DNA from 3 places in the Serratia plymuthica genome. Region 2 is predicted to be linked to each of the others. Evidence: predicted binding sites of a transcription regulator. Region 2 holds the regulator's gene; each other region holds the start of a gene.
The links. Region 2 encodes LexA, which represses DNA repair genes until DNA is damaged. Its sites were predicted from a motif close to TNCTGTATGTACATACAGNA; they were not measured.

Region 1 (10,480 bases), 2.2 Mb from region 2:
GCCTTCTATCACGTCGCCCACCACGCCCGGCTTGCTGCCTGCGGCGATGATCACGTCGATACCGGCGCGGCAGGCCACGTCGGCCGCCTGCAATTTGGTGCCCATGCCGCCGGTGCCCAGCCCGGAAACGCTGTCGCCGGCGATGGCGCGCAACGCGTCGTCAATGCCATGCACTTCACGGATCAGTTCCGCCTGCGGGTTGTTGCGCGGGTCGGCGGTATACAGGCCTTGTTGATCGGTCAGCAACAGCAGTTTGTCGGCCCCGGCCAGGATCGCCGCCAGCGCCGACAGGTTGTCGTTGTCGCCCACCTTGATTTCTGCGGTCGCTACCGCGTCATTCTCATTGATTACCGGCACGATACGGTTGTCCAGCAGCGCGGTCATGGTGTCGCGCGCGTTGAGGAAGCGTTCGCGGTCTTCCAGATCGGCGCGCGTCAGCAACATCTGCCCGACGTGGATGCCGTAAATGGAGAACAGCTGTTCCCACAGTTGGATCAACCGGCTCTGGCCGACCGCCGCCAGCAGTTGCTTGGAGGCGATGGTGGCGGGGAGTTCGGGGTAGCCCAAATGTTCGCGCCCGGCGGCAATCGCGCCGGAGGTGACGATAACGATGCGGTGACCCGCTGCATGCTGTTGTGCGCACTGGCGTACCAGTTCGACAATGTGGGCACGGTTAAGACGCAGCGATCCGCCGGTCAACACGCTGGTGCCCAATTTCACAACCAGTGTCTGGCTGCCGTTCATAGTGTTTCTGCCGTGTAATATACCCGTCATTTTTCAAGCTTCAGCGTTGTTGGCTGCAACTCGAAAGCTATAGGGTATGATGAGAATAAGAGTGCAAAGGTCTTTGTAACAGGAGAGACGCGTTATGCCAACAGGCACAACGCGAAATCAGCACAATACTATAGTCAAACGGGGTCAGGCGGAGAGTTTAATCGGTTTTTCTTTGAAATCATCGGCCGGTTCAAGCGCCAACTCCATCGTCGCCAACAACTCGCCCAAACGACGATGGAAATCACGCAGGGTGGTTTCCAACTTGGTTTTTACTTCAGTATCTTTAATCTTTTCCGGCGTCCAACGCCCGTCCTTATCAAACAGACCGAACTGATAAGCATAAGTGAAACGCGTCTCTTCAGCATGCAGCTCGATCCACCATCCCCAGAACTCACGCTTCTCTGGCGCGGGTTTGACATTGACGCAAACGGCTAAGCAATCAAAGAAAAAACGGTCGTTCTCGCACTGCCCTTCACGCAGGTACGGCCCCAAGCTGGCAAAACGTTTCATTAGTCGGCTTTTAGGGTGACCACTAGGTAACGTCATTCTTTAACCTCCTCAATGTAGACCACTCTTTTTAACAAATTGTTAAAATTTAGCAACAAATTAACGCATTTTATCTTTCATCCAGTGGGCCATTTGCAGCAAGGCCTTGTGGAAACTGCTGTACACCGGCGCTCGTGGAATAGCCATTAACTTGCCGTCCATCGAAGACGAAGCGATCAGTTGCGCCTCCTCTTTCGGGCTGAGCGGGTCCCGATCCCAATAACCCGCCAGCATCGGCGTCGGGCAGCGGCGGCCCAGCAATCCCTGGGTTTTCAGCGAATAGCTGTTCAGTTCCACCCTCAGCACGTTATCCGAGGCGTTGGCCAGCCCCATCCGGCTGGCGAGCACGTCCATATACATGTCCGGCACGTCTCGCTGGCGGCCGACGTCGCACAACAGGCTGTGGACCACCGGCCCCAGGCAGGCCACGCCACGCAACCGCTGCGGCTCCAGATAAGCCAGGCGCACCGCCACGTTGGCGCCGAAGCGGAAGCCAAATGCGGTAACGCGCTGATGGTCGATCCAGGGCACCGAAGAGAGTTGGGCCAGCACTTGCTGATGCAGGAAGCTGGAATCCTGCGTCAGCTTCCACTTATAAGAAGAACCGATGGAAGGCATATCGATGGTCAGCATGGCGATGCCGTGCGGCGCCAGGTATTCGCGGAACAGGCGGTGATAATCGGTCTGCAGGGTATCCAGGCTGCCGCACATCAGCACCGTCGGGAACGGCGCTTCGCCCTTCTCCGGCAGGTGCAGGAAGCCGTTAATACTGCTTCCCCCTTCAATGCGGAACTCCAGCACCTTGAGCTGGTAAGGCAGCAGCAGCGCGGCCTCTTCATAGGCGCGGGTGGCCAGCGCCTCGGCCTGTTCGGCCAGTTCGTCGCCTTTCAGGTGCGGATAGCCGGCGATGCTGTAAAAGTTGACGGCGTTGAGCCAGTATTGGCCGCCGATCAGCGGATCTTGCTGTTCCAATGCCCGCTGCTGCCAGAGCATGCCCTGATGCACCCACTCGTAGATCCAGTTGCCGTTACGGTAACCGATCACGGTATCGAGCAGTTTGTCGTTGGTATGTTCCACATCGGCGACCGCGATACGCGCCAGCACTTCGTTGATTTCGATCGGATCAACGCCGCGCCAGGCCCACAGCAACGGGTTGAGCATACGGTACCAGTTGCTGACGGTGTTGCCTTCCAGCGTGGAGTGCAGATCGGCGCCGGCTTTGTTGCGCGCACGCAGCACCAGCGTCGAGGTCTCGGGGTGTTTAAATGAGGGTTTGAACAGGATTTCAGAAAGGTTGGCTTGTGCCATGGTAACAACAGCCTCCGTAAATCTGGCCGTAGGCCGCAAACAGCCTACTTAACTGGAGGTAGTGTACCTAACTCTGGAGAGATAAACCCGTCATACTTGAAGCTGCATCTGTGTTGGGGCCAGCGCAAGCACTGTTCAACAAAACCCTTGGTTTTGTTGTGATGCAACTCCAATTATTTAGGGGCGAAAATCAGAAACGAAAACGCCCGGCATAACCGGGCGTTTTACTGGCGCGAGCGGGGATTAACGGCCGCCGATCGGTGGCACGAAGGTCACCGCCATGTCCCACGGCTGCTCGATCCAGGTATCCTGTGGGATATCGACCACATAGTCGTCCACCAGCGGGCGGCCTGCCGGCTTGGCGAAAATGGTGACGAAATGCGCTTTCGGGTACATGTCGCGGATCGCTTTCGCGGTGCCGCCGGTATCCACCAGATCGTCGACCACGATAAAGCCTTCGCCGTCGCCTTCGGCGCGCTTGAGTACCTTCATTTCGCGTTGGTTGTCATGGTCATAGCTGGAAATGCAGACGGTATCCACGTGGCGGATGCCCAATTCGCGCGCCAGTAAGGCTGCCGGCACCAGGCCGCCGCGGCTTACGGCAATAATTCCCGTCCATTGGTCAGCAGGCAGCAGGCGGTGAGCCAGTTTGCGCGCTTGCATTTGCAGCATGTCCCAGGTAACAACGTATTTTTCGCTCATAAAATGGTATCCCAGCCAGCAATGGTGTGGCTTACTCGTGATCAGGGGAAAAAAGGTTGCGCGAGATTATAGAGACTGGTTGAGCCGAATACCAGTTGTACTGTGGAAATCATAAGTATTTCGTCTGGTGATTGATCCTGCATAAACAAGCAATCGCACGTCAGATATGTGTATTATCCCCCTTAAACAGTGCAATAGGGTACGCGCGCGCCCCTGAATAAAGTGATATTCTCTGGAGATCGTGCCAAAAAACGCACCGATGCCAATCCACCCTAACCGAGCGGCATTCACGCCATGCTGAGAATGCTGTCACAGGAGACCTATAGTGTCTGAATTGTCTCAACTTTCACCACAGCCGCTGTGGGATATTTTTGCCAAAATCTGCTCTATTCCGCATCCTTCTTATCATGAAGAAGCACTGGCGCAGCACATCCTCGCGTGGGCCAAAGAGAAGAATCTGCATGCCGAACGCGATCAGGTAGGCAATATCCTGCTGCGCAAGCCGGCCACCAAAGGCATGGAAAACCGTAAACCGGTTGCCCTGCAGGCGCACCTGGATATGGTGCCGCAGAAAAATAACGACACCGTGCACGACTTCGCCAAGGATCCGATTCAGCCGTATATCAGCGGTGAGTGGATCAAGGCGCGCGGCACCACGCTGGGCGCCGACAACGGCATCGGCATGGCTTCTGCGTTGGCGGTGCTGGCTGACGACAGCGTCGAACACGGCCCGCTGGAAGTGCTGCTGACCATGACCGAAGAAGCCGGCATGGACGGCGCATTCGGGCTGCAGCCTAACTGGCTGCAGGCGGATATCCTGATCAACACCGACTCAGAAGAAGAAGGCGAGATCTACATGGGTTGCGCCGGCGGTATTGATTTCATCACTACCCTGCCGTTGCAGCGCGAAGCGGTACCGGCCGGCTATCAGACGCTGAAGCTGACCCTCAAGGGCCTGAAAGGCGGCCACTCCGGCGCCGAGATCCACGTGGGCCTGGGCAATGCCAACAAGCTGCTGACGCGCTTCCTGTTCGCTCATGCCGCAGAGCTGAACCTGCGCGTGCTGGATCTGAACGGCGGTACCCTGCGCAACGCTATCCCGCGTGAAGCCTCTGCGGTGGTTGCCGTACCGGCGGCAAAAGCCGACGCGCTGAAAGCGCTGAGCCAGGCCTTCCTGAGCACGCTGCAAAACGAGCTTTCCGCCAAAGAGAAGAACATCACCGTGCTGTTGGAGCCGGTGACCAGCGCCTCTCAGGCGTTGACCGCCGACAGCCAGCAGCGTTTCCTGGCCCTGCTGAACGCTACGCCAAACGGCGTTATCCGCATGAGCGACGCGGTAAAAGGCGTGGTGGAAACCTCGCTGAACGTTGGCGTGGTCACCACCAGCGAGAACGAAGCGGAAATCATCTGCCTGATCCGCTCGCTGATCGACAGCGGCAAAGATTACGTGGTCGAGATGCTGACCGCGCTGGGCCAACTGGCCAACGCCAAAGTGGCGCCAAAAGGCGGCTACCCTGGCTGGCAGCCGGACGCGGACTCACCGGTCATGCATCTGGTGCGCGAGATCTATCAGGATCTGTTCAACAAGACGCCGAACATCATGGTGATCCACGCCGGTCTGGAATGCGGCCTGTTCAAAAAGCCGTACCCGAACATGGATATGGTGTCGATTGGGCCAACCATCACCGGGCCACACTCGCCGGATGAGCAGGTTCATATCGAAAGCGTCGGCCTGTACTGGAAGCTGCTGACCGCGCTGTTGAAAGCCATCCCCGAGCGCGCGTAATCGCGTAATTAAGCGTTTAACGGTAAAAGGCTAGCCTCTCGCCGGCCTTTTTATTCCCACGGCAACAACAGTTGCCGCTCAAGCTGCGGATCCAGCAGCGTTACGTGCAAGCCGACCAACCGCACGCCACGGCCTTCCCGTCGCTCACGCCATGCCTGCCGCGCCACGTTGAGCAAATCGTCTTTATTCAGCACCGGCCAGACGTGTTCCTGAGTGGTTTGCTGAAAATCCTGAAACTTCAGCTTCACGCCCTGGCGCGCGATATGCAGATCCGGTTTCACCTTGCGCAGCCGCATTTCCAGCTCGGGATAGAGCTTGTCGACGATCAACGCCTCGCAGTCTTCCCAATCATGAATATCTTCCGCCAGCGTGCGCTCCACCCCTACCGATTTACGCAGCCTTTCCGACGAGACTGCGCGCAGGTCTATTCCCTGGCAGCGCTCCCACAGCACCCGGCCAAACTTGCCGAAGCGCTTGAGCAGCAACGCCAGATCGTACTGCTGTACGTCGGCGCAGGTGATTAACCCCACGTCTTCCAACCGTTTGGCGGTCACTTTGCCCACGCCCGGGATTTTGCTCAGCGGCAGTTGCCGCAAAAAATCCGGCACCTGCGCCGGCGTGATGACGTATTGTCCGTTCGGTTTGTTCAGCTCTGAGGCAATTTTGGCGAGGAACTTGATCGGCGCGATGCCCGCAGAGGCCGTGAGGTTAAGCTCTTCGGCAATCGCCTGGCGGATTTCCTGGGCGATCAGCGTCGCCGAACCGTTGCACCGGTTGCAGTCGGTCACATCCAGATAGGCTTCGTCCAACGACAGAGGTTCAATCAGTGGCGTGTAGCGGGCAAAGATTTCGCGAATGTGCAGCGAGGCTTCCTTGTACGCCGCCATACGGCCCGGCAACAGTTTGAGATGCGGGCACAGTTTAAACGCCATCGCCGTCGACATGGCGCTGTGCACGCCATAGCGGCGTGCGGGATAGTTGGCGGTGCTAATCACCCCGCGCAGGTCGGCACTGCCGCCGATCGCCAACGGAATATCGCGCAGGCTGGGATCGTCGCGCATTTCTACCGCCGCGAAGAAGCAGTCCATATCGACATGAATGATTTTACGCATCGCGCCTCCAATAACACTGTATAAGTATACAGCCAATAATCGAAAGCTCAAGACTCGGCGGGTAGGGAGAAAACGGCGTTTGCGCCAGATATTTCCGCGTTGTTAAAAAAGCTTAATTTTTCAATAGTATGATCTCCGCTGACTCACGCTCTCTCATTCTTATTCCCTATGGATTTCATGTCGCCGCTCACCAGGCTGCCGCCTGAAAGACGACGGATATAGCATATAAGGTATCTCGCATGATCAGGTTTTCTCATTTGCTGTTGGCCTCCACGCTGTCGCTGGTTTCGCTGGCGTCAGGCGCCGCTGTCGGCCATGCCCCGGCCATTATCGCCCACCGCGGCGGCACCGCAGACGCGCCGGAAAACACCCGCATCGCCATTGAAACTGCTCTGAAAAATGGCGCCGACGCCATTTGGATCACGCTGCAACAATCCAAAGACGGCGCGATCGTGCTGTACCGCCCTTCCGATCTCAACGCATTGACCAACGAGCAAGGGCCGGTCTCCGCCCATACGGCCGATCAACTGGCTAAAGTGGACGCCGGCTGGTCATTCGCAAAAGGTGAAACGCATCCGTTTCGCGGCAAGGGCATCGGCATCTCGCGCCTGGACCAGATCCTGGAGGCTTTCCCCAAGGTGACCTTCTATCTGGATATCAAGTCGCCGGACGCCGACCCGGCGCAATTCGGCAAAGCGCTGCTGGCGACGCTGGAGAAGACCGACAGCCTGAACCGCACCCGCGTGTATTCTACCGATGCCAAATACCTGCAGGCGCTGCCGCCGCAGGTCAAACGCTTTGAAAGCCGCGACGAAACCCGCACCCTGCTGGCCAATGTCGCCATGGCGCACCAGTGCGAATTGAAAGCGGATAATCAACAACCGCGTTGGTACGGGCTGGAGCTGAAACGTGAAGTGGAAGTGGTGGAAAAATACACTCTGGGCGAAGGGCGCTCGAAAGCGTTTCTGATCTGGGATAAAGAGTCGATCGACTGTTTCCGTTCGCAAGGCCCGGCGCATATCATTTTGTTCGGCGTCAATTCACCAGCGGAATACCAGCAGGCACTGGCGCTGGGGGCAGACGGGGTGATGGTCAACTCACCGGCCGACGCAAAAAACTTCCGCAAGGCCAAATGACAAAACCCGGTACAAGCCGGGTTTTCAATTACAGGATGCGGTGTTTTTCCAACTGCCGCCGCCGCAGCGCCGCTTTGGCTTCGCGCTTCTTGCGCGCATCACAAGGCTCCGGGCAGTCACAAACCTTTTCCATCCCCAGCGAAGTGATGCCGCCGCAACTGCCCTGCAGGCTTTTGCGCTTGAACACATAGCCCAGCGACATGCCGCCGATAACCAGCAGAAACAGCACGAAGGTGGCGATAAATACCGTCAACATAGCGGCCTCATGAGCTCTTTTTCAGATAGGGTTTAAACGCCTCGGAGTAACGCTCTTCAAATCCGTTGGCGGTTTTCACAATCATGAACACCGGGATCCCCATCAGGTTGGCCAACGCCATACCTCGCTCCGGCCCCAGCACGTTTAGCCCGGTCGACAGACCGTCGGCAGCCATGCAGGTCGGGCTCAGTACGGTGATCGAAACCAGATGATGATGGATCGGCCGGCCGGTGATCGGATCTATGGTGTGCGAGTAGCGCACGCCGTTTTGCTCGAAGTAGTTGCGGTAATCCCCCGAGGTGGCGATAGACATCTCGCCCGGTTGAATCACCAACTGCGCTTTTTGCTCCACGCCGGCCGTCGGCCGCTCAATGGCGATACGCCAGGGTTTTTTCTCGCCGTTGTGGCCACGGGTACGCACCTCACCGCCGATATCCACCATGTAGTTTTTCACCTGCTGCGATTGCAGGTACTGGGCTATCACATCCACGCCATAACCTTTGGCAATGGACGAGAGATCGACATACAGTTCCGGAATGTGTTTCACCAGCGCGTTGCCCTGCACCGACAGTTTGTCGATGCCGGTCCAGGCGCGGCGTTGTTCCAGTGCGGCAGCGCTCGGCACCTTGTCCGGTCGCCCTTCCGGGCCAAAGCCCCACAGATTGACCAGCGGCCCGACGGTCACGTCCAGCGCGCCGTCAGTCACGCGGTTGATGCGCAGCGCCTCCAGCACCACTTCGGTCGTCGCGGCCGATACCGGGAAGGGTTTGTCCACCTCACGGCTGGCGTTGAAGCGGCTCAGTTCCGAACCCGGCCGGTAGGTAGACATTTGATCGTTCACCAACTCCAGGCGTTTGTCGATCTCAGCCCGTATTCTGGCCGCCGACGGCGTGCCGTCACCGGTGACATAACGGATCGAATAAGACGTCCCCATGGTTTTGCCATCGAGATTCACCTGTTCCGGCCCGCAACCGGTCAACAACAACGTGGCGCCCAGCGCCAGCGCCGTCATCCAGCCCTTCCTTTCCCCTATGCGCATTTAGCCACCAAAATCATCCAGCATGATATTTTCATCTTCGACACCCAGATCTTTCAGCATCTTGATCACCGCGGCGTTCATCATCGGCGGGCCGCACATATAAAACTCGCAGTCTTCCGGCGCCGGGTGGTGCTTCAGATAGTTCTCCAGCAGAACATTATGGATAAAGCCGGTGTAGCCGGTCCAGTTATCCTCAGGCTGGGGATCGGACAGCGCCACGTGCCAGGTGAAGTTTTCATTCTCCGCCTGCAGCCGATTGAAATCATCCTCATAGAACATTTCACGCAGCGAACGCGCGCCGTACCAGAAGGTGATTTTGCGCTTCGAGTTCAGGCGATTGAGCTGATCGAAAATATGCGAACGCATCGGCGCCATACCGGCACCACCGCCGATAAAGATCATTTCGGCGTCGGTGTCTTTGGCGAAGAACTCGCCGAACGGCCCGGAGATGGTCACCTTGTCGCCGGCTTTCAGCGACCAGATATAGGAGGACATAATGCCCGGCGGCACGTCCGGCGCACGCGGCGGCGGCGTGGCAATACGCACGTTGAGCATGATGATGCCCTTTTCATCCGGGTAGTTCGCCATTGAGTAAGCGCGCACCGTGGTGTCATTCACCGCCGAGCGATAGCGGAACAGGTTGAACTTGTCCCAGTCGCCGCGGTACTCCTCCGGCACGTCGAAATCGGCATAGCTGATGTCATGGGCCGGCGCTTCGATCTGGATAAACCCGCCGGCGCGGAACGGCACGTCTTCGCCATCGGGAATTTTCAGCTTCAGCTCTTTGATAAAGGTGGCTTTGTTATCATTGGAGATAACTTCGCACTCCCACTTCTTCACGCCGAAAATTTCTTCCGGCAGCTCGATTTTCAGATTCTGCTTCACGTTCACCTGACAGGCCAGGCGGCAGCCTTCTTTCGCTTCGCGCTTGTTGATGTGCGAAAGTTCGGTCGGCAGGATATCGCCGCCGCCCTCTTTAATCACCACCCGGCACTGGCCGCAGGAGCCGCCGCCACCGCAGGCCGAGGACACGAAGATCCCCTGGCTGGAGAGCATGTTCAACAGCTTGTCGCCCGCCGGCGCATTAAAACTCTTGCCCTGATCGCCATTGACTTCCACCGCAATGTCACCGGTGTTCACCAGCTTTGATTTGGCGAACAGGATCAGCAGTACCAGCACCATAACGATGCCGGTAAACATCGCGACGCCTAAAATAATTTCCATAGATTCTTCCCGCCTTTACAACTGAACACCGGAGAAGGACATAAAGCCCAACGCCATCAGCCCGGTGGTGATAAAGGTAATGCCCAGACCGCGCAGCCCTGCGGGGACGTTGGCATACTTGAGTTTTTCGCGGATCCCCGCCATCGCGACAATCGCCAGCATCCAGCCGGTGCCGGAGCCGAAGCCGTACACCACCGATTCTGCGAAGTTGTAGTCACGTTGCACCATGAAGGACACGCCGCCGAAAATGGCGCAGTTCACGGTGATAAGCGGCAGGAAAATGCCGAGTGCGTTGTACAACGACGGGAAGAAGCGATCGAGGATCATCTCCAGAATCTGCACCAGCGCTGCTATCACGCCGATGAAGGTAATGAAGTTGAGGAAGCTCAGATCGACGCCCTCCATCAACGCGCCATCGCGCAGCACCAGGTTGTAGACCAGGTTGTTCGCCGGCACCGAGATGCCGAGCACGATGGTCACCGCGATGCCGAGACCGAAGGCGGTCGACACCTTCTTCGACACCGCCAGGAAGGTACACATCCCCAGGAAGAACGCCAACGCCATGTTCTCGACGAACACCGCGCGCACAAACAGGCT
Region 2 (10,480 bases):
GTTTTTACCTGCTTCGCCGTTGTACGCGGCGGGCAGTACGGAAACTGCATGATGAGGAGAGGAAATACCTTGGAGGGAAGCGTGACTCAAAGCAAATGGCGGGCTTACAGCCATCTGATGCGCCTCGATAAACCGATCGGCAGCCTGTTGCTGCTGTGGCCAACGCTGTGGGCGCTGTGGATTGCGGGGCAGGGTGTGCCGCCGCTGTCCATTCTGCTGGTGTTTGTCCTTGGGGTGTTCCTGATGCGCGCTGCCGGCTGTGTGGTCAATGACTATGCCGATCGCGCCGTTGACGGGCATGTGAAGCGTACCGCGGGGCGCCCAATGCCGAGCGGCCGGGTGAGCGAGAAAGAGGCCAAGATCCTGTTCGTGGTGCTGGTGCTGGTCTCGTTTGGGCTGGTGCTGACGCTGAACAGCATGACCATTTGGCTATCGCTGGCGGCGCTGGCGCTGGCGTGGGTCTATCCGTTTATGAAACGGGTTACCAATCTGCCGCAGTTCGTGCTGGGAGCGGCGTTTGGCTGGGGTATTCCAATGGGGTATGCCGCCGTCAGCGAGTCGCTGCCGCTGAGTTGCTGGCTGCTGCTGCTGGCCAATATCTGCTGGACGGTGGCTTACGATACGCTGTATGCCATGGTAGACCGCGACGATGACCTGAAGATTGGCGTCAAATCCACCGCCATTCTGTTTGGCCGTTACGACAAGCTGATCGTCGGTCTGCTGCAGTTCGCCACACTGCTGCTGTTGCTGTGGGTTGGATATCTCGCACAGCTGAGCGGGGCATTTTATTGGTCGTTGCTGCTGGCGGGCGCCTTGTTTATCCATCAGCAAAAGCAAATCGCCACCCGCGATCGCGATGCCTGCTTCAAGGCATTCCTGGATAACAACTACGTCGGGCTGGTGTTGTTTATCGGTATCGCATTGAGTTACTGGCAGGGTTAGCGGTATTTCGGCAATAAAAAAGGCACCTGACGGTGCCTTTTTGTTTATTAACCAATTACTCGTCTTTTTCTTCCGTTGTCGCCGTTTCCGGCTGCACGCTGGTTTCCGCCGGCATGCTGACGCTTTCGATAGTCAGCTTGATTTCCGGGGTAATCAAATCGCTCAGCATGCTGTACACCTCCAGGGTGTGCTCACGGACGGCATCGCCGATATCGTTGATGTAGCCTTCTTCACGCAGCGTCGCCACCAGGGTAGAGAACACCGCCTTGTCGAAGAACTCCGGCGCGTTGATGCCGTGCAGCACCGAAAGGCGCTGGGCCATGATGCGGCTCTCTTTCTCCAGCGCGCCGCGGTTGATGCTCGGGTTGGCGCTGAGGATAGACATGGTGATGGCATAGCGCTGCAACGTTTCGCGCACGCCGGCTGCCAGCAACTGCAGAGGGCGAATGCGCGCCGGGTTAAGCACCAGATCGTCGCCTTTGTCGCAGATGAGCTGCTGACGGATCATTTCCTCGATCAGCGGCCGCAGCACTTCCGGCAACTGTTCCTTGTCGTTATGCAGGAACAGTTCGGCCTTCAGCATCGGGTAAATCAGGCCGATCTGCCGCAGCAGCTCAGCGCGTGACACCCGGCGGTGATGCATCACTATGGTGGCGATCAGCGAAGGCAGCACCAGCAGATGGTGGATATTGTTGCGGTAATAGGTCATCAGCACCGCCTGCTCGCGCGGCAGGATGATGATATCGCCGATGTTATCCTTCTCCACCTCGAACTTGTTCATGTTCAGCGCGTGATCCAGCAGCTCGTCCGGCGTCTGGGTCGGCACGGTGACGTCGCCGGCGTAAGGCACGTTGCGCATCAGTTGCAGATAACACTCCAACTGCTCAAGCAACTGCTCGCGGGTCAGCGAGCGCTGGCGTGAGGCCAGCAGCGCCGTGGAACACAGGTTCATGGCATTGGCGGCGGCCGCGTTGTTGATGCGCACCATAATCTTGGCCGCCAGGTCGTTGACCGTTGGCGTCAGCCAGCTTGGACGTTGGGCTTCGATCGGGTCAATCGATTCGCGCCACTGCGGCACATGCTGGTTCAGATAGGCGGTCAACGGCAGCGGATCGCCGAAGTTGACGTAACCCTGGCCGAGATTACGCAGTTTGCGCAGGCCGCGCAGCATCTGCAACAGGCTCTCTTTTTCCTTGGTCGCCCCGCGCAGTTCTTTGGCGTAGGTACCTACCTCCATCACGTGTTCGTAACCGATGTAGATCGGCACCAGCGTGATAGGGCGAGTACCGCCGCGCAGCATGGCCTGAATGGTCATCGACAGGGTGCCGGTCTTCGGTTCCAGCAGGCGCCCGGTACGGGAACGGCCGCCTTCGACGAAGTATTCCACCGAGTAGCCGCGGGTAAACAGCTCGCCGAGGTATTCGCGGAACACCGTCGAGTACAGTTTGTTGCCTTTGAAGGTGCGGCGAATAAAGAACGCGCCCAGGCGACGGAAGATCGGCCCGGCCGGCCAGAAGTTGAGGTTGATGCCGGCGGCGATGTGCGGCGGCACCAGGCCCTGGTGATACAGCACGTAGGACAGCAGCAGGTAGTCCATATGGCTGCGGTGGCACGGCACATACACGATCTCGTGGCCGTCCTGCGCCAACTGGCGCACGCGCTCGGCATTGGTGACGTTGATGCCCTGATACAGCCGGTTCCAGGTCCAGCTCAGCACGCGATCGGAAAGACGCACCGTCTCGTACGAGAAGTCGGCGGCGATCTCTTCCATCAGCGCAATGGCGTTCTGCTGGGCCTTTTCGTGGGAAATTTTCTTGCTGCGCGCTTCGTCTTCGACCGCTTTTTCGATCGCTTTGGAGGCCAGCAGCTTATTGAACAGATCCTGGCGGGCCGGCAGGCTCGGGCCGACGGCGGCCAGACGTTGACGCGAGAAATGCATGCGCGCCACGCGCGCCAGTTTCTGCGCGATAATTTTGTCCGTGCCGTGTTCGGTCGCCATTCGGCGCAGTGAAACGGTGTTGGAGAAACGCACGAAGCTGTCGCGGCCCAGCCACAGCACGGCGAAGAATTTCTGAACGCCGTTCAGCAAGCGCAGATGCGGCGTGCCGTGACCTTCGCGGCCCGGAGAACGGCCGAACATCACCGAAACCGGCAGCATCTGAATATCGAGATCCGGATTGCTGCGGTGCAGATCCAGATAGTCGTGAAACAGTTTTACCGATTCTTCTTTCGGCGTGTAGTAGCGGAATACGCGCGGGCCGTCGTGGATAAACACGTGGCTTGGCAGTACGGTGCCGTCTATCTCCAGCGGATTGAGGGGATCGGGCAAATCCTGCGCCAGGCACTGGGTGCGCAGCGTCAGCAAATCCGCCTTGGAATTATAAGGTAAAACATACAAAATCGGTCGTGTGGGATCCAACCCTAACTCCGTGACCGGATCTGAAGGGATAACCTTACTTCTTACCAACAATTTGAGTGGTAAATTCAATAATTTATAATAAATTTTACGCCAACCTGACATAACAACGTGAAGCCTCTTGTTAGCAATGCGCCGCAAGCATACCAGAAACCGGGTAGCAGATCTGTGGTGTTGGAAAACCGGGAGCCGGGAGAGTTTCCTGACCCAAGCTCTATAATTATGACTTACCTCTGTGAAAGGCACTAAAAAACATGGCAAACCAAGCAACCGGCCTGACCCGTATTATTAAAGCCGCCGGCTACTCATACAAAGGCTTTTCTGCTGCCTGGCAGCACGAAGCCGCCTTCCGCCAGGAACTGGTGGCGACCGTGCTGGCTATCATACTGGCGATCTGGCTGGATGTGGGTGCGATAGCGCGCATTTTACTGATCGGATCGGTACTGTTGGTCGTGATCGTCGAGATGCTGAACAGCGCGATTGAAGCCATTGTCGACAGGGTGGGTACGGAACACCACGAGCTTTCCGGCCGCGCGAAAGATATGGGGTCGGCGGCGGTAACGCTGACGATCGTACTGGCGCTGTTTGTCTGGGGTTCTGTACTGTGGCAGCACTTTGTCTGAGTGGAATGCTTCATTGCGGCGGGGACGCTAATCCCTGATTTTTATTCATTCTTCGGTTCCCAAGCCGCGCTTACCTGTATATACTCACAGCAAGACTGTATAAACAAACAGGGGGCGGAATGAAAGCATTAACTACCAGACAACAAGAAGTCTATGATCTGATTCGCGATCATATTTCGTCAACTGGCATGCCGCCAACGCGCGCCGAGATCGCCATGCGTCTGGGGTTCCGTTCGCCAAATGCTGCAGAAGAACATCTGAAAGCGCTGGCGCGCAAGGGCGTGATCGAGATCGTCTCCGGCGCTTCACGCGGTATTCGCCTGTTGATGGAAGATGAAGAAGGTTTGCCGCTCATTGGCCGCGTGGCCGCCGGTGAACCGCTGCTGGCGCAGCAGCATATCGAAGGGCACTATAAGGTGGATCCTTCCCTGTTCAAACCGAGCGCGGATTTCCTGCTGCGGGTCAACGGCATGTCGATGCGTGATATCGGCATTCTCGACGGCGATCTGCTGGCGGTGCATAAAACCCAGGACGTGCGTAACGGCCAGGTGGTTGTGGCGCGTATTGAAGACGAAGTGACGGTCAAACGTCTGAAAAAGCACGGCAATGTGGTTGAACTGCTGCCGGAAAACAGCGAATTCCAGCCTATCGTGGTCGATCTGCGTCAGCAGAATTTCACCATTGAAGGCTTGGCGGTCGGCGTGATCCGCAATGGCGACTGGATTTAACCCACCCGCCTGAACGTCGTCCCCTGATTTAAATCGCCCCAGCTCTGGGGCGATATCATTTCTGATTTCAATGTAATACCCAATAGATTTCAAGGCGCGGGAAGGCGTCCAGCGAGAGAATCCGCAGGAGCTTACTCAAGTAAGTGACCGGGGTGATCGCGCGTAGCCAACACATCTGCACCTTGAAAGATGAAGGGTATCCACGGGAACATTTCACTATGCGCCTGCTTTCTGCCTTCACCAGCGATACTGATAAAGCCCTATGGCGCCTTGCGTTGCCCATGATCTTTTCCAATATTACCGTCCCGCTGCTGGGGTTGGTGGATACGGCGGTGATTGGCCACCTGGACAGTTCTACCTATCTGGGCGGCGTTGCGATTGGCGCCATGGCTACCAGCTTCCTGTTTATGCTGCTGCTGTTCCTGCGCATGAGCACTACCGGGCTGGCGGCGCAGGCGCTCGGTGCGCAGGATCCGCCGGCACTGGCGCGCGCTTTTATGCAGCCGCTGCTGATGGCGGTATTGGCCGGGCTGGCGATTGTGCTGCTGCGGCATCCGTTGATCGGCATGGCGTTGCAGATCGTGGGCGGCGATGGCGCGGTGCTGGAGCAGGCGCGGCTTTTCCTCGAGATCCGCTGGTTAAGCGCGCCGGCAGCGCTGGCCAATATGGTGATTCTGGGCTGGCTGCTTGGGGTGCAATACGTGCGTGCGCCGGTGATCTTGCTGATTATCGGCAATCTGCTGAATATCTTACTGGATATCTGGCTGGTGGTGGGGTTGGGCTGGAACGTGCAGGGGGCGGCGATAGCCACCGCCATCTCTGAATATGCCACGTTGTTGCTGGGGCTATGGCTTGCCTGGCGGGTGATGCGCGTACGCGGTATTTCAGCGCCGATGCTGCGCCAGGCCTGGCGCGGTAATCTGCGGCGCCTGTTGGCGCTGAATCGCGACATTATGTTGCGTTCATTGTTGCTGCAATTGTGTTTTGCTTCGCTGACCATCTTCGGCGCCCGGCTCGGCGGCGACGTGGTGGCGGTAAACGCAGTGCTGATGAATTTACTGACTTTCACTGCCTACGCGCTCGACGGTTTTGCCTACGCGGTAGAGGCGCATTCCGGTCATGCCTATGGCGCCCGCGACGACAGCCAACTGCACAAGGTGTGGCGCGCGGCATGTCGCCAGGCTTGTCTGGTGGCGTTGGCTTTTGGGGTGGTGTATGCCTTTGCCGGGCAGCATATCGTGGCAGCGCTAACCTCTTTACCGGAACTGCGTACGCTGGCGAGCCATTATCTGCCGTGGCAGGTGGTGCTGCCGTTGGTGGGAGTGTGGTGCTATCTGCTGGATGGCATGTTTATTGGCGCTACCCGCGGCGCAGAAATGCGCAACAGCATGGCGGTGGCGGCCGTCGGTTTCGGCCTGACGTTGTTTACCGTCCCTGTATTAGGCAACCACGGATTATGGCTGGCGCTGGCGGTGTTTCTGTCGCTGCGGGGCATTGCGCTGGGCTGGTTCTGGCACCGTCACCGGCTGCACGGCACCTGGTTTACGCTGTGATAAGCCAGTGAGCCTTACCGACTATTAAGTAATTTATCTTATGTTTTTATTTGTATTTGCTTACATATTTCGAAGCGCCGCTCCATTCGGGTAGTGCTTTGTTTGTTGGCGTATTTTTCTGTTTAAATGTTTGTTAATGGATTTTTATTCTGGTTTTTATTATTTTTTCGTTATCTGCGTCTACACTTAATCATGTTGCTGGCTAAATTAATGGGGGGTGGCATCCCTTTGGTTAGCGGTAATAGACCATAAAAATTGCTGGGTTAGACGCCCTGTCAGCACAGTGTCAAACTGATTTAGCACAGGTTAACGGAGAGACTATGAACAAAGATCAAGCCGACGGTAACTGGAAACAGTTTAAAGGAAAAGTGAAGGAACAATGGGGCAAGCTGACCGATGACGATTTGACGGTCATTGAAGGGAAACGCGAACAGCTTGTCGGTAAAATCCAGGAACGTTATGGCTACCAGAAAGAGGCGGCCGAGAAAGAAGTTAAATCCTGGGAAGACCACAACAAGTATCGCTGGTAGCGAGCAGGGCCACAGCGGACGGTGGCCGTAAGCGACCGTAGCCGGCCTGGCGTTTTTCATCCCCTTAACGCCACGGCCACAGGTACAGGGAAGTGCCTGACCCACCCCGCGTCATTTATTTCTTCTTGATGGCGATACTGTGATCGTGCTCGCCGCAATCATGCTTGCTGTCGCAGGCCTCTACCTCAACACAGTCTGAACACAGGCCATGCGCTTCCACCACGCTGTGGCGCAGCACAAAACCCGACTCTTTCGCCAGCTTTTGCAGCGTTTCCTCGACCCCTTCGGTGGTGCGTTCCGTTACCTGAGCACAGCGATCGCAGATAAACAGCGCGGAAGTATGCATCGGTTGTTCGAAGTGATGGCACAACACATAGCTGTTGGCCGACTCCACCCGATGAATGAATCCTTGTTCCAAAAGAAAATCCAGCGCGCGGTAGACCGTTGGCGGTTTAGCCTGCGGTTCAGCCACGCGCAGCAGATCCAGCAGGTCATAAGCGCTGATGGCACCGGGTTGTTGTGCCATCAGGCGTAACACTTCCAGCCGCTGCGGCGTCAGCCGCACATTGCGCTGCTGGCAGAGTTGTTCAGCCTGCGCCAGCAGTTTTTCCTGGGTGCTTGAGTTCATGGCAAATATCCCGGTACGTAAAAAAACCGATTTTACCATGATTAAGCGTAATCGCCGAGAGTCGCACCCTTTTCCGCTGATAAGGATGTGACGGGGGGCAGGGGCAGCGTTTGCGCGCCTGAAAAAAGAGGAAAATCAGCCTCTATACCGACGCCTGCGCGGTGAGCAACGCCCATTTTCTCTCAGACGGAAAGTGAGCGTTGCAGGCGCCCCGCCAGCATGGTCATTTCCGCCGCCGGATTATGGCCAATCAGCATAAAGCTGTGGCTGCCATCGGCCCAATACACCACATTCATCCCCTGGCGCCGTTCGCTTTGTGCGGCCTCCGGCTTGCCCGGTTGCTGAATGATGCACAGCGCCAGTGGGCCAAATTGTGCGTCCAGCCAGGTCAACTGAGCAATGCGACGATCGTCGTAAGCCAGCACGCGGGCATTTTTCAGCTCTGCGCCGTTCAATGCCAGTTTGGGAGCGGGGAGGGCAATGTTCAGCCGTTCACCGGTATGCTGCAACTGGCTGGCGAGTAGCGCTGGGGAACTGTCGAAGCCCGCCAGCGTTTCCGGGGTATAGAGCGCCATGTACTGGGCCACCAGGCCGCGCCAGTTGTCTTCTGGCTGATTCGCCTGCAGCCAGGCGCGATCGCCCGCGACACCCAGCGCCAGAAAACCGACGGCAGCGGCAATCAGGGCACGGCGGCTGACGCCGCGTTGCGGGGCAGGAGCGGCAAGTGGCCATCTGGCCTGGAGCCGTTGCGCCGGGGCCTCATCCAGTAAAGGGGCAAACGCCTGTTTGAACGGCAGATTGCTGCGCTCCAGCAGCGACAAACGGTCGGCCAATGCCGGTTCGTCGACCAGGCGCTGTTCCAGGCTGCGACGTTGCTGGGGATCCAGTTGATTATCCAGATAGGCGACCAGCAGTTCATCCGCAGTATAGTATGAGCTCATGATCGTTCTCCTTTTGACTGCGGGATATGGGGTTGCAGCACGCTGTCGTTCGCAAGCCGTAGACGTGCCGCTGCCAGGCGGCTCATGATGGTGCCGATGGGGACGCCGAGCACCTCGGCCGCTTCCCGATAAGAAAGCTCCTCCACATACACCAGAAATAGCGTATTGCGCTGCGCCTCCGGCAAGCGATTGACCCGCTGCATCACCTCATTGGCCCATATCGTATCTTCGCCGTTTTCCTCGCCGGCCAGATCGTCGGGGTCGACAAAACCCTGCCCCTGACGGATATGCCGGGCACGGACTTCGTTCAGCCAAATGGAATGCAGAATCGAAAACAGCCAGCGATCCATGCGCGAGCCCAGAGTAAACTGTGCGGCGCGCTCCAGCGCCCGCACACAGGTGGCTTGAACCAAATCGTCGGCGATATCCCGCCGGTGGGAGAGCACTAAACCATAGCGCCACAGGCGGGAAAGATACTGGCCGATTTCGTTGCGGATTGCGTCGTTGCTGATGCTCGCCTCCGGGCCTTGCTGCCTTATGATTCGGGATGGTGATCTATGGCCGCCGCCAGGTCGCGGTACTCTTCGCAACCGGTGCCGCACAGTGACTGGATCACCGTGAGTTGTTCTTTCGCCAGGTCCGGACGGCCTTTCACCATATAGGCCTCGCCCAGATATTCGCGGACTTTCGGGTAGTTGGGGTCGAGCGCCACTGATTTTAAATAGTAGCTTATCCCTTCATCCGTGCGCCCGAGCTTGCGGGTGGCGTAACCCCGGTAGTTCAACGCGACGGCGGTGTTGGGGTTTTTCAGGGTGTTCAGCACGTCGAGAGCATCCTGATAGCGGCCGCTTTTTGCCAGCGCATAGGCATAGTTCGCCCGATCGTTGTCGCCGATCATGCTGCTTTTATCCACCATGCAGGTCTTGGTTTTCGTGTCGTATATCTGGCCTTTCGGGCAGGTCGGCGTGGTTTGGCCGCTGCCGTCTCCCCCCATTGCCATGGCCGCGCCGGAAAACAGCAGAGAGCCGGCAATCACGGGCAGCAACAGGCGTTTAACGAAACTGTTCATGGTTTTTTCCTCATTGGAAGGGAGACGAATTGTCCCCTTGGTGAGAGAACACCTGAAGCGGCGTTTTTATTCGTTTTTCTTTTTCTTTTTGGCCTGATGGCACGGCGGTTTTCCCAACGCCGCCGATTGTCGTTATAATAGCCGTTTGCGGCAGTACGCCGTTCGTTGAATCCCAGACAGAATCAGGTAGCCAGTAACTCAGCATGACGACAGACAACCACGCCTCAAAATATGCCGCCAATCGTTTCTCCATCGCGCCGATGCTCGACTGGACCGACCGTCATTGCCGTTACTTCCATCGCCTGCTGACCAAAGAAACGCTGCTTTACACCGAAATGGTGACCACAGGCGCGATTATTCACGGCAAGGGCGACTATCTGGCCTACAGCGAAGAAGAACATCCGGTGGCGTTGCAACTGGGCGGCAGCGATCCGGCTGCGCTGGCGCACTGTGCCAAACTGGCCGAGCAGCGCGGCTACGACGAGATTAACCTCAACGTCGGTTGCCCGTCCGATCGCGTGCAGAACGGTATGTTCGGCGCCTGTCTGATGGGGCAGGCGACGCTGGTCGCCGACTGCATCAAGGCGATGCGCGACGTGGTGTCGATCCCGGTGACGGTCAAGACCCGCATCGGCATCGACGACCAGGACAGCTACGAATTTCTGTGCGATTTTATCGCCACCGTCGCCGGGCGCGGCGAGTGCGACATGTTTACTATCCATGCGCGCAAGGCCTGGTTGTCCGGCCTCAGCCCGAAAGAAAACCGTGAGGTGCCGCCGCTGGACTATCCGCGTGTGTACCAACTGAAACGGGATTTTCCGCAGCTGACTCTCGCCATTAACGGCGGTGTGAAAACGCTGGAAGAAGCCAAGCAGCATCTGGAGCATCTGGATGGCGTAATGATGGGGCGCGAGGCTTATCAGAATCCGGGCATTTTGGCGCGGGTCGACAGCGAGCTGTTTGGCCGCCAGAGCGAGGTCATGGACAGCGTGGCGATTATCGAGTCGCTGTATCCGTATATTGAACGCGAGCTGTCGAACGGCACCTATT
Region 3 (10,480 bases), 2.0 Mb from region 2:
GGCCTGTTCGAGAATCATCTGGTCCTCCAGGCCTTCACGGATAAACTTCACCTGGCGCGACATACGCGCGCCTGATGCCTGTAACGCCAACCCGACAAAAATCAAAAAATAGATAATGATAAACATCAGATTGGCGCCGCTGAACAGGCTTCTCGCGACGTCCGGCACCGGCGAGTTGTACCAGAAGATATTCAGGAACGGCGTATTGAAGCGCACCATATCCACCATCACGTGGACGAAATCCAACATCACCGCATTAATGCCTTTGGTCTTCTCACTGTGTTGATAGAAAAACAGCAGCAGCGAGATCAGCGTCGACAGCAACGCGGGAATGAAAACCACCCAGCCAAGAATTCGTTTTACAATGGCGATGCGCCCAGCCTGTTGATACGTCATGTGTTCCCCTTGTAAGCGACGTAACCGTAATTGGCTAAGTCTACCTGTAGTTACTGAAACTCGCCCACCGTTTTCTTTAGCCTTGCGGTGCTACAAGCGTAGCCGGGATTGGCCGTTTTCAACAACTTAACGGCGACAATGCATTCACATTAAAAGGCTATAGCGTTACTTCAATCGTTCGGAAAGGCGTTGTTTTCTGTTTTGCCCTTCACCCGTGGATGCTGGCGATACTGCGTTTCGACAAGGCACCTAAAGCGAATGCGGCGCAAACAGGCGGGCAAAAATTTTAGTCTGGTTCCTGGCGATGATAAAGTGACGGATACATTCACCGACGCCGGCAGGAGTTAATCGCTAATGGCCTATTCGCAACGCATTGAAACCGCTATTTTTGATATGGACGGTTTGTTGATCGATTCAGAACCTCTGTGGCTACAGGCGGAACTGGATATCTTTGGCGCACTGGGGCTGGATCTGTCTGACCGCCATAAACTGCCGGACACCCTCGGGCTGCGCATCGATCTGGTGGTAAAAATGTGGTATCAGGCCATGCCGTGGCAAGGCGTTTCTCTGGAGGACGTCTCTGCGCGGATTATCGAACGCGCCATTGAACTGGTGCATGAAAAACGGCCGTTGCTGCCGGGCGTGCAACAGGCATTGGAACTATGCCGCAGCCGGGATCTGAATATTGGCCTGGCCTCCGCATCGCCACTGCACATGCAACAACAAGTGTTGAAGATGTTCGATCTGGCGGGATATTTCGACCAGTTGGTGTCCGCCGAATATCTGCCTTACAGCAAACCGCACCCGGAAGTTTACCTGATCGCCGCTGAACGTCTCGGCAGCGATCCGTTGCGCTGCATCACGCTGGAAGACTCGTTCAACGGCATGATTGCCACCAAGGCCGCGAGAATGCGTTCAATCGTCATCCCGGCGCCAGAGTATCGCCACGACACGCGCTGGGCACTGGCGGACCATAAGCTCGATACCCTCGAACAGCTCACACCCGAGCATCTGGCCTAATCTTCGCGGCGGCGTTATCCCGCTGCCGCCCTGCTTCTCTTTTATCTTCAGCGTCCCCCGCTAACGTTCAAAACTCTGCCTTAGGTCAAAAAATAAATAAAACATTATTTCATTTTTATTGAATAAACGTACCGCCATCTCTATGCTGGGACATCAAGAAAGCGCCGGGTAGCCGGCGAGCGCTGTCACTGCCACGCAGCGCAACCCTGCCGTTCGGCGCTTTCTCCCGCATTTCTTGAGTCTAAGAGGCATTGAGAACCAGTTCTTTGGCGATATGGACCATGTTGCCGTCAGTGAACTGCGCGGATCCCCTTTCCCCTGTAATGGCTGCGCAGCACCCGGCCGGTGCCCTTTTTTACCGCCGCGGTTCCACAAACGCGCAATATATAATCCTGTCACGTAACAACTCGTTGTAAAACCGGGGAAAATAAACAATTAGTTACAGGGTAACCGCTTCCGCTACTGTTAATTTTCCCATATACTGGATAAATTAACAGTTTACCAGCCGGAACAACAGCAGCATGACCGCGGAAGGACATCTTATTTTCTCTGTCGCTTGCGCGATTTTCGCCAAGAAGGCCGAAGTGACGCCGGAACTGGCCAGCGGGGACTGGTGGCACATCATTCCTGCCGCGCTGCTGACCTCACTGCTGCCCGATATCGATCACCCCAAATCGGTGCTGGGCCAACGCCTGCGCTGGATCGCCATTCCCATCTCCCGCGCCTTTGGGCACCGCGGTTTCACCCACAGCCTGCTGGCGATCGTCGGCGGTATGGCGCTGTTCCAGTTAGACGTGCCACGCAGTTGGCCAATTCCACCCGACGTGCTGCATGCCATGATCATTGGCTATTTCAGCCACCTGTTGGCCGACATGCTCACCCCTGCCGGCGTGCCGTTGCTTTGGCCCTGTCGCTGGCGTTTCCGTTTGCCGGTGCTAAATTCTCAGAAAGGCAACCAGCTGGAGCGCGCCCTGTGCCTGTGTCTGGTAGCTTTCGCCATCTATTGGCAGGGAGACTGCACCATTCCAGTGCAGTCCTACTTTGAACAAATCAAAAATATCAGACTGTAATCACAAAAAATCGCCCACAAAACATTCACAAAGTATATTAATCAAACAAATTCATATTCGAAGTTATATCAAATTCCATTTGGATATAAGTGAGCCGTTGCGCAAACTGTTACGATATTTCGTATCGTTACATTTTGGTGCTTAGCCGTTTTTATATAAGAAAAATGATTGGAGACATTGGGGATGAATTTTCCGCTGGTAATTAACGTGGTGGTTTTTGTCGCCCTCCTTTTGCTGTTGGCGCAAACCCGCCATAAGCAATGGAGCCTGGCGAAAAAAGTGCTGGTCGGCCTGGCGATGGGCGTAGTGTTCGGCCTGGGCCTGCAACTGGTGTATGGCTCGGATAACCCGGTTCTGAAAGAATCCATCAGTTGGTTCAACATTGTCGGTAACGGCTATGTGCAACTGCTGCAAATGATCGTAATGCCGCTGGTATTCGCCTCAATTCTGAGCGCGGTCGCCAAGCTGCATAATGCCTCTTCACTGGGAAAAATCAGTTTCCTGACTATCGGCACTCTGCTGTTCACCACGCTTATCGCCGCGTTGGTGGGTGTGCTGGTGACCAACCTGTTTGGCCTGACCGCAGAAGGCCTGGTGCAAGGCACGCAAGAAAGCGCGCGCATGGCGGCCATCCAGAGCAACTACGTCGGTAAAGTGGCGGATCTGACCGTACCGCAGTTGGTATTGTCGTTCGTGCCGAAAAACCCGTTTGCCGATCTGACCGGCGCCAGCCCGACCTCGATCATCAGCGTAGTGATTTTCGCGGCCTTCCTGGGTGTGGCTTCGCTGCAATTGTTGAAAGACGATAAAGAGAAAGGCCAGCGCGTGCTGGTGGCTATCGATACCCTGCAAGCCTGGGTGATGAAGCTGGTACGTCTGGTGATGAAATTGACCCCGTACGGCGTGCTGGCGTTAATGACCAAAGTGGTGGCCGGTTCCAACATCCACGACATCGTCAAACTCGGCAGCTTCGTGGTGGCGTCTTACCTCGGTCTGGCAATCATGTTTGGGGTACACGCCCTGCTGCTGGCCTTCACCGGCGTTAACCCGGCGAAATTCTTCCGCAAGGTCTGGCCGGTCATCACCTTCGCCTTCACCAGCCGCTCCAGCGCCGCCAGCATTCCGCTGAACGTTGAAGCGCAGACTCGCCGCCTGGGCGTTCCGGAATCCATCGCCAGCTTCTCCGCTTCGTTCGGCGCCACCATCGGCCAGAACGGTTGTGCAGGCCTCTATCCGGCAATGTTGGCGGTTATGGTTGCCCCAACCGTTGGCATCAACCCATTGGATCCGGTGTGGATCGCCACGCTGGTCGGTATCGTCACTGTCAGCTCCGCCGGCGTTGCCGGTGTCGGCGGCGGCGCCACCTTCGCCGCATTGATTGTGCTGCCTGCGCTTGGCCTGCCGGTCACGCTGGTCGCCCTGCTGATTTCGGTCGAACCGCTAATCGACATGGGCCGCACCGCGCTGAACGTCAGCGGTTCAATGACCGCCGGCACCGTCACCAGCCAATTGATGAAGCAGACGGACAAAAACATTATGGACAGCGAAGACGAAGTGGAACTGGCTCACCAGTAAGTGTCGTCCGCAATAAAAAAACCGGGGCTGCGATGCTCCGGTTTTTTTATGTCTGCGATAGCGGTTCATTTAAAGGATAAAGGCTGCTTCCGTGAACGGCACGCCTTTACGCATCAAACGCCGGCAGGCTCAGAAGGGGTAATCGTGGTAGCCCATTTGCTCGGAAATGTTGCGTGCGGCGGTATGCAGGCGTTTAACGTAATCCGCCTTGGCATCTTCGGAGAAACGGATCGTGGGGAACGAGATGCTAAGCCCGGCGATCACCACGCCAAAGCGATCGAATACCGGCACCGCAATGCAACGTAGCCCCTCTTCCTGTTCTTCAATGTCTTCGCCCACTCCGTGCTCGCGCACCTGATCCAACACCAACAGCAGCTCAGCGGCGCTGGTAAGGGTATTCGGAGTACTGCGGGTAAATTCAATCTGCGACAGGATTTGTTCCACTTCAGCACGATCGCGCCAGGCCAGCAGCACTTTACCGATGGCGGTGCTGTGCAGCGGGTTACGACGGCCGATGCGCGAATACATCTGCAGGTTGTACATCGAGTCGATTTTATGGATGTAGACAATACTGTCTTCATCCCGCGCCCCGAGGTGAATGGTTTCACGGGTGTGATTCGACAACTCGCGCATCTGGATATCGGCGCTGCGGATCAGATCGACGTTCTGCAGCGACTTGGCGCCGAGTTCAAACAGCTTGAGAGTAAGCGCATATTTTTCCGATTCCCCTTCCTGCGAAACATAGCCCAGCGACTTCATGGTCTGCAGAAAACGGTAGACGGTGCTTTTGGACATCATGACCCGTTGGGAAAGCTCGGTAATGCCGATCTCGCGTTCCTCGCCCAGCGCTTGCAAGATACCGAACACTTTCAGCACTGATGAAACAGAATCCGGTTGTTTATCTAGATCTGCGTTAGCCATGGTAAATATCCTACTCAGCTTTTTCTGTTTTAAGAAATTTGAACAAGGGTTTCAGTATACGCGCAAGCCCTGAGGCCACGCAATGGAGCCAAGGAAAATGCCATAAGATGAATGGATTAGGCCCACTCTCATCGGTTATTACAATTGAGCCGGCCAGTGCAGGTGCAATCTCCGCCGAATATGATTAGCATGTTAATACTCCCCCGTATTAATACCTTCGAGATCAACATGCGTTCTTGTACTGACGGCCTCCCCGTCCCGCAACGCTATGGGGCCATCCTCGCCATCGCCCTGGGCATTACCGTTTCCGTGCTTGACGGTGCGATCGCCAATGTGGCGCTGCCCACCATCGCACGCGATCTTAACGCCAGCCCGGCCAGTTCGATCTGGGTGGTTAACGCCTATCAGTTGGCCATCACCATTTCACTGCTCTCGCTGGCCTCGCTCGGCGACCTGATTGGCTATCGCCGCATCTATCAGGCCGGCTTGCTGGTGTTCAGCATTACCTCGCTGTTTTGCGCCCTGTCCGATTCGCTTGCAACCTTGACCATTGCCCGCGTGCTTCAGGGGTTTGGCGCCGCCGCCATCATGAGCGTCAACACTGCGCTGATCCGCATTATCTACCCGCAGCGCTTTCTCGGGCGCGGCATGGGCATCAACTCACTGATTGTCGCCTTTTCCTCGGCGGCGGGCCCCACGGTGGCGGCGGCGATACTGTCCGTGGCGTCCTGGCAATGGTTGTTCGCCATCAACCTGCCGATTGGCATTGTGGCGCTGGTGTTGGGAATGAAGTTCCTGCCCGGCAACAGCCAGAAAAGCGGCAATCAGCGTTTTGACCCGACCAGCGCCGCGATGAACGCCCTGACCTTCGGGCTGTTGATCACCGCCATCAGCGGCTTTGCCCAGGGGCAGAGCCTGACGCTGATATTCAGCGAGATCGCCGTACTGCTGGTTATCGGCTTCTTCTTCGTCCGCCGCCAGCTGCGACAAGAGTTTCCGTTGCTGCCGGTCGACCTGCTGCGTATCCCTATTTTCGCCCTGTCGATGGGCACCTCCATCTGTTCTTTCACCGCGCAAATGCTGGCAATGGTCTCGCTGCCGTTCTTTCTGCAAAGCACGCTGGGCCGCGATGAGGTGGCTACCGGGCTACTGCTGACGCCCTGGCCGCTGGCGATTATCGTCATGGCGCCGATCGCCGGGCGACTGGTGGAGCGCGTTCACGCCGGGCTGTTGGGCTGTATCGGGCTGGGAGTGTTTGCCCTGGGGCTGTTCCTGCTGGCGCTGCTGCCGCATAACCCGTCGGATCTGGACATCATCTGGCGCATGGTGCTGTGCGGCGCCGGCTTCGGACTATTCCAGTCGCCGAATAACCACACCATCATTTCTGCCGCGCCCCGCAACCGTAGCGGCGGTGCCAGTGGCATGCTAGGCACCGCCCGCCTGTTAGGACAAACCTCCGGCGCCGCGCTGGTGGCGCTGATGTTCAACCTGTTCCCCACTTCAGGTACGCACGCCTCGCTTATCCTGGCCGGCACCTTCGCCACACTGGCGGCCGCGGTCAGCAGCCTGCGTATCACCCAACCGCGCGCGGAGCAGGCAGAACACAGCCCGCAAGCCAAATAGCAGGCATAAAAAAACCCCGGCAAGCCGGGGTCTTTAACCTTCTCAGCGTTACTTCAGGTACTGACCTGAACGCAGCGCTTCGATACGTTTATCGAGCGGCGGGTGCGACATGAACAGTTCGCTGAACGACTTGGATTTGCCGTTGATGCAAAACGCCATCATGCTGCCCGCTTCCTGCGGCTCGTAGCTGGTTTTCAGACGCTGCAACGCTGCAATCATCTTCTCGCGGCCCACCAGTTTGGCGGAGCCTGCGTCGGCGTAGAACTCACGGTGGCGTGAGAACCACATGGTGATGATGCTGGCCAGAATGCCGAACACCAGTTCCAGCACCATCGACACGCCAAAATAAATCATCGGGTTGCCGTTGCTTTCGCCTTCACCGTCGCGGTTGCCGAGGAAACCGGCGGCGACTTGTGCAATCAGGCGAGAGATAAAGATCACGAAGGTGTTCACGATACCCTGAATCAGCGTCATGGTGACCATATCGCCGTTGGCGACGTGGCTGATTTCGTGCGCGATAACCGCTTCCGCTTCATCCCTGCTCATGCTTTGCAACAGGCCGGTACTGACGGCAACCAGCGAGGCATCACGGCGTGCGCCGGTGGCGAAAGCGTTAATGTCCGGTGCGTGATAAATAGCGACCTGCGGCATGGCAATGCCTGCCTGCTGCGACTGACGGCGCACCGTTTCGAGCAACCAGTTTTCGGTTTCGTTACGCGGCTGTTCAATCACTTCCCCGCCTACGGAGCGTAGCGCCATCCATTTGGACATCAGCAGTGAGACAAACGCACCGCCGAAACCGAACAGACCGGCCATGATCATCAGGCCCTGAACGCTACTGGATTGGATTCCTGTCAGGCTGAGCACCAGCCCGAAAACCAACATCACCGCCAGGTTGGTGAGCAGGAACAGAGCTATACGCATCATAAAATGTTTACTTCCTCATAAATGTTAACAAAACGCTGCTTTGGATACCCTAGATCGTATGGGCATTCGTCACAGTTTCAAGAGTTGCGCGCCATTAACCTACTAAAAATACGAAACTTTACAAAATCGGCATTCCAGCATGGCTTTTCAAATTGTAAACGATTGTTGCACAAGGCGGTGGTTTTTCTGACGGCAAATCAGTCGCGTTTATTATTCAAACGCCCGAGGTAGAGTCAGTTCGCTCATCATTGCTTCACAGAGTGCTTAACGCCTCAATGTGCCTTCAGCGGCACCTAACAAAAAACGCACCCGAAGGTGCGTTTTTTATTTACCCGACTGCGTTACTTCGCCGCCGGCTGCTGGGTTGGCTGCGCCTGTTCAAGGTGAGCCAGATCCAGCGCGATATGCACGCTTTCATCCAGGTATGGATCCGGTTCCTGGTAATCCTTCGGCAAATCTTCCAGCGCCTTCAGCGGTTTTTTACCGGCGCGCTGCAGGCGATCGTTAATGCGTTGCAAACGGGTAGCGTCATCATCGTGGTTCTCTTTCTCGCGCTGAGCAAGATTGAGTGAGACGATGTTACGCTTGTCTTTCAGCGCCTTGTAATGGGCGATGTCCTGCGCGATGTACTGGAACTCCGGATCCTTGGCTATACGCTGCTCATGGTCTTTCAGCAGTTCAGGATCGAAAGGCGTCAGGTCGCCGGTTTTGCTGTAGGTAGCCGCATTGATGCTGTCCCACGGCATGGCGTTGTCTTCAAACGCCTCGCCGGTTTCCGCTGGATCGACGCCGGTAGGCATCAGGATATCCGGCGTTACGCCCTTACGCTGGGTGCTGCCGCCGTTAACGCGGTAGAACTTCTGGATGGTGTATTGCACCGAGCCCAGCGCCGGCCATTCCGGCCGCAGCATCTGATCGTAAATGCGGTTTAGCGAACGATACTGCTGCACGGTACCTTTACCGAAGGTAGGTTCACCGACAATCAACGCACGGCCGTAGTCCTGCATCGCCGCAGCAAAGATCTCGGAAGCCGAGGCGCTGAAGCGGTCAACCAGCACCACCAGCGGACCTTTGTAGTAAACGATGCCGTCGGTGTCGGCGTCTTCACGCACTTTGCCATTGTTGTCGCGCACCTGTACTACCGGGCCGCTAGGAATGAACAGGCCGGAGAGCGAGACCGCTTCGGTCAGCGCGCCGCCGCCGTTGGTACGCAGATCGATGATCAGGCTCTTGACGTTCTGCTTGGCCATTTTCTGCAGTTGCACTTTCACGTCATCGGTCAGGCCCACGTAGAAGCCAGGGATGTCCATCACCGCGACTTTCTCTTTGCCGACGGTCTTGATGGTCATTTTCACCGCACGGTCTTCCAGACGGATACGTTCGCGGGTCAGCGTAACAACGCGGGTTTTGGTGCCCTTGCCGGCCGGCAGGATTTCCAGGCGCACTTTACTGCCCTTCGGCCCTTTGATCAGGGAAACTACGTCGTCCAGACGCCAGCCGATAACATCGACCACAGGTTTCCCCGTCTGGCCGACGCCGACAATGCGGTCGCCCACGGTGATCGCCTTGCTTTTCGCCGCCGGGCCGCCCGGTACCATGGAGTTGATCAACGTATAATCGTCATCCATCTGCAGTACCGCACCAATGCCTTCCAATGACAGGCTCATCTCGGTGTTGAACTGCTCGGTGTTGCGCGGGGAAAGATAATTGGTGTGCGGGTCGATCTCATGCGCAAAGGCATTCATCACCAGCTGGAATACGTCTTCGCTGTTGCTTTGCGTCAGGCGCTTAATGGCGAACTGATAGCGTTTGGTCAGCGTCTCGCGGATTTCTTTGTCGGTTTTGCCGGTCAGCTTGAGGTTCAGCTCGTCATATTTGACTTTCGCATCCCACAGGCTGTCCAGTTCGGCCTTGTCTTTCGGCCACGGCGTTTTGCTGCGGTCGAGATCGATAGTTTCGTTGCCGGTAAAGTTCATCGGCTTTTCGAGCAACGACAACGCATAGGTGTAACGCTCAAAACGGCGTTTCTGGGCCAGATTGTACAGCGCGTAGGGGGTATCCAGCTTACCGCTTTTCAGTTCTTCGCCCAGTTGATTGCGCTTGTCGGCGAACTGCGCCACGTCGGAGGCCAGCAACACGTTATGGTTGTAGTCCAGCATATTCAGGTAACGATCGAAGATCTTGCCTGAAAAATCCGCATCGAGGGCAAACTGGCGGTAATGAGAGCGAGTGAAGCGCGAGGTTACGCGCTCACTCACAGTAGCATGCTGCGGCTCCTGATGAAGCTGAGGCAGTTGGTCGATGCGGATGTTGGCTGTATCCGCTCCGTAACTGACACCCGCCCACAACAGACCCGCGACTGCTGTTAATCTGACAAATTTGTTCATGCCTTGGTTGGCCTCCGTATCAGAACTGCAAGTGTTCTGCGCGCACAATCATCGCCAGACCGGAAGAGAGCTGCACACGTACGCCATCTTTAGCGATTTCAAGTACGGTTGCATCCATCGCGCTCTGGCCTGCTCTGACTTTGATTTCTTGGCCAATTTGCAGTTTAGAGATATCCGTGACTGGCACATGACGCTGCTGGCTTTCCTCTTTTGCTGCACGAGGTTGACGAGCTTGCTGTGGACGAGTTTGTGGGCGCGGCTTGCGGTTCTCCGGTGCGGCTCCGCCTTCGCGACGTGCAGCAGGTTTTTTACCGGCTGGACGTGGACGGCGTGGCTCGGCATCGGTTGATTCACCGGCAGCTTCACGTTTTTTGGCATTTTGTTCGGCACGCTGTGCCTGAACGCGCGCTTTGGCTTCTTCAAGCTGTTGGCGGGCATGATCGACATGCTGCTGTTCCAGCTCGCCGCACGGGTTACCGTCCAGGTCGACGCGCTGCGCGCCAACTTTGACGCCGTACAGATAACGCCAGCTTGAGGTGTACAGGCGCAGTGCAGAACGTA

Region 1: dinB (DNA polymerase IV) is a predicted target of LexA. The motif match lies at 6,243-6,262, and genes of this name have one in related genera.
Region 3: JK621_RS09190 (metal-dependent hydrolase) is a predicted target of LexA. The motif match lies at 1,896-1,915, and genes of this name have one in related genera.

Annotation. Positions count from the first base shown of each region.
Region 1 covers NZ_CP068771.1:726,959-737,438, reverse strand. The annotation lists gene proB (glutamate 5-kinase) at 1-744, opposite strand, end outside; gene crl (sigma factor-binding protein Crl) at 919-1,320, opposite strand; gene frsA (esterase FrsA) at 1,381-2,628, opposite strand; gene gpt (xanthine phosphoribosyltransferase) at 2,872-3,330, opposite strand; gene pepD (beta-Ala-His dipeptidase) at 3,656-5,116, shown strand; gene dinB (DNA polymerase IV) at 5,167-6,228, opposite strand; gene JK621_RS03440 (glycerophosphodiester phosphodiesterase family protein) at 6,468-7,364, shown strand; gene nqrM ((Na+)-NQR maturation NqrM) at 7,393-7,620, opposite strand; gene JK621_RS03430 (FAD:protein FMN transferase) at 7,628-8,659, opposite strand; gene nqrF (NADH:ubiquinone reductase (Na(+)-transporting) subunit F) at 8,660-9,883, opposite strand; gene nqrE (NADH:ubiquinone reductase (Na(+)-transporting) subunit E) at 9,899-10,480, opposite strand, start outside.
Region 2 covers NZ_CP068771.1:3,970,302-3,980,781, forward strand. The annotation lists gene ubiC (chorismate lyase) at 1-52, shown strand, start outside; gene ubiA (4-hydroxybenzoate octaprenyltransferase) at 70-942, shown strand; gene plsB (glycerol-3-phosphate 1-O-acyltransferase PlsB) at 998-3,463, opposite strand; gene JK621_RS18540 (diacylglycerol kinase) at 3,613-3,981, shown strand; gene lexA (transcriptional repressor LexA) at 4,101-4,709, shown strand; gene dinF (MATE family efflux transporter DinF) at 4,928-6,262, shown strand; gene JK621_RS18555 (CsbD family protein) at 6,583-6,792, shown strand; gene zur (zinc uptake transcriptional repressor Zur) at 6,908-7,420, opposite strand; gene JK621_RS18565 (anti-sigma factor family protein) at 7,603-8,361, opposite strand; gene JK621_RS18570 (RNA polymerase sigma factor) at 8,358-8,846, opposite strand; gene JK621_RS18575 (tetratricopeptide repeat protein) at 8,897-9,430, opposite strand; gene dusA (tRNA dihydrouridine(20/20a) synthase DusA) at 9,634-10,480, shown strand, end outside.
Region 3 covers NZ_CP068771.1:1,925,424-1,935,903, reverse strand. The annotation lists gene JK621_RS09200 (YniB family protein) at 1-396, opposite strand, end outside; gene hxpB (hexitol phosphatase HxpB) at 751-1,416, shown strand; gene JK621_RS09190 (metal-dependent hydrolase) at 1,938-2,486, shown strand; gene JK621_RS09185 (L-cystine transporter) at 2,670-4,061, shown strand; gene kdgR (DNA-binding transcriptional regulator KdgR) at 4,191-4,982, opposite strand; gene JK621_RS09175 (MFS transporter) at 5,211-6,605, shown strand; gene htpX (protease HtpX) at 6,654-7,532, opposite strand; gene prc (carboxy terminal-processing peptidase) at 7,874-9,919, opposite strand; gene proQ (RNA chaperone ProQ) at 9,939-10,480, opposite strand, start outside.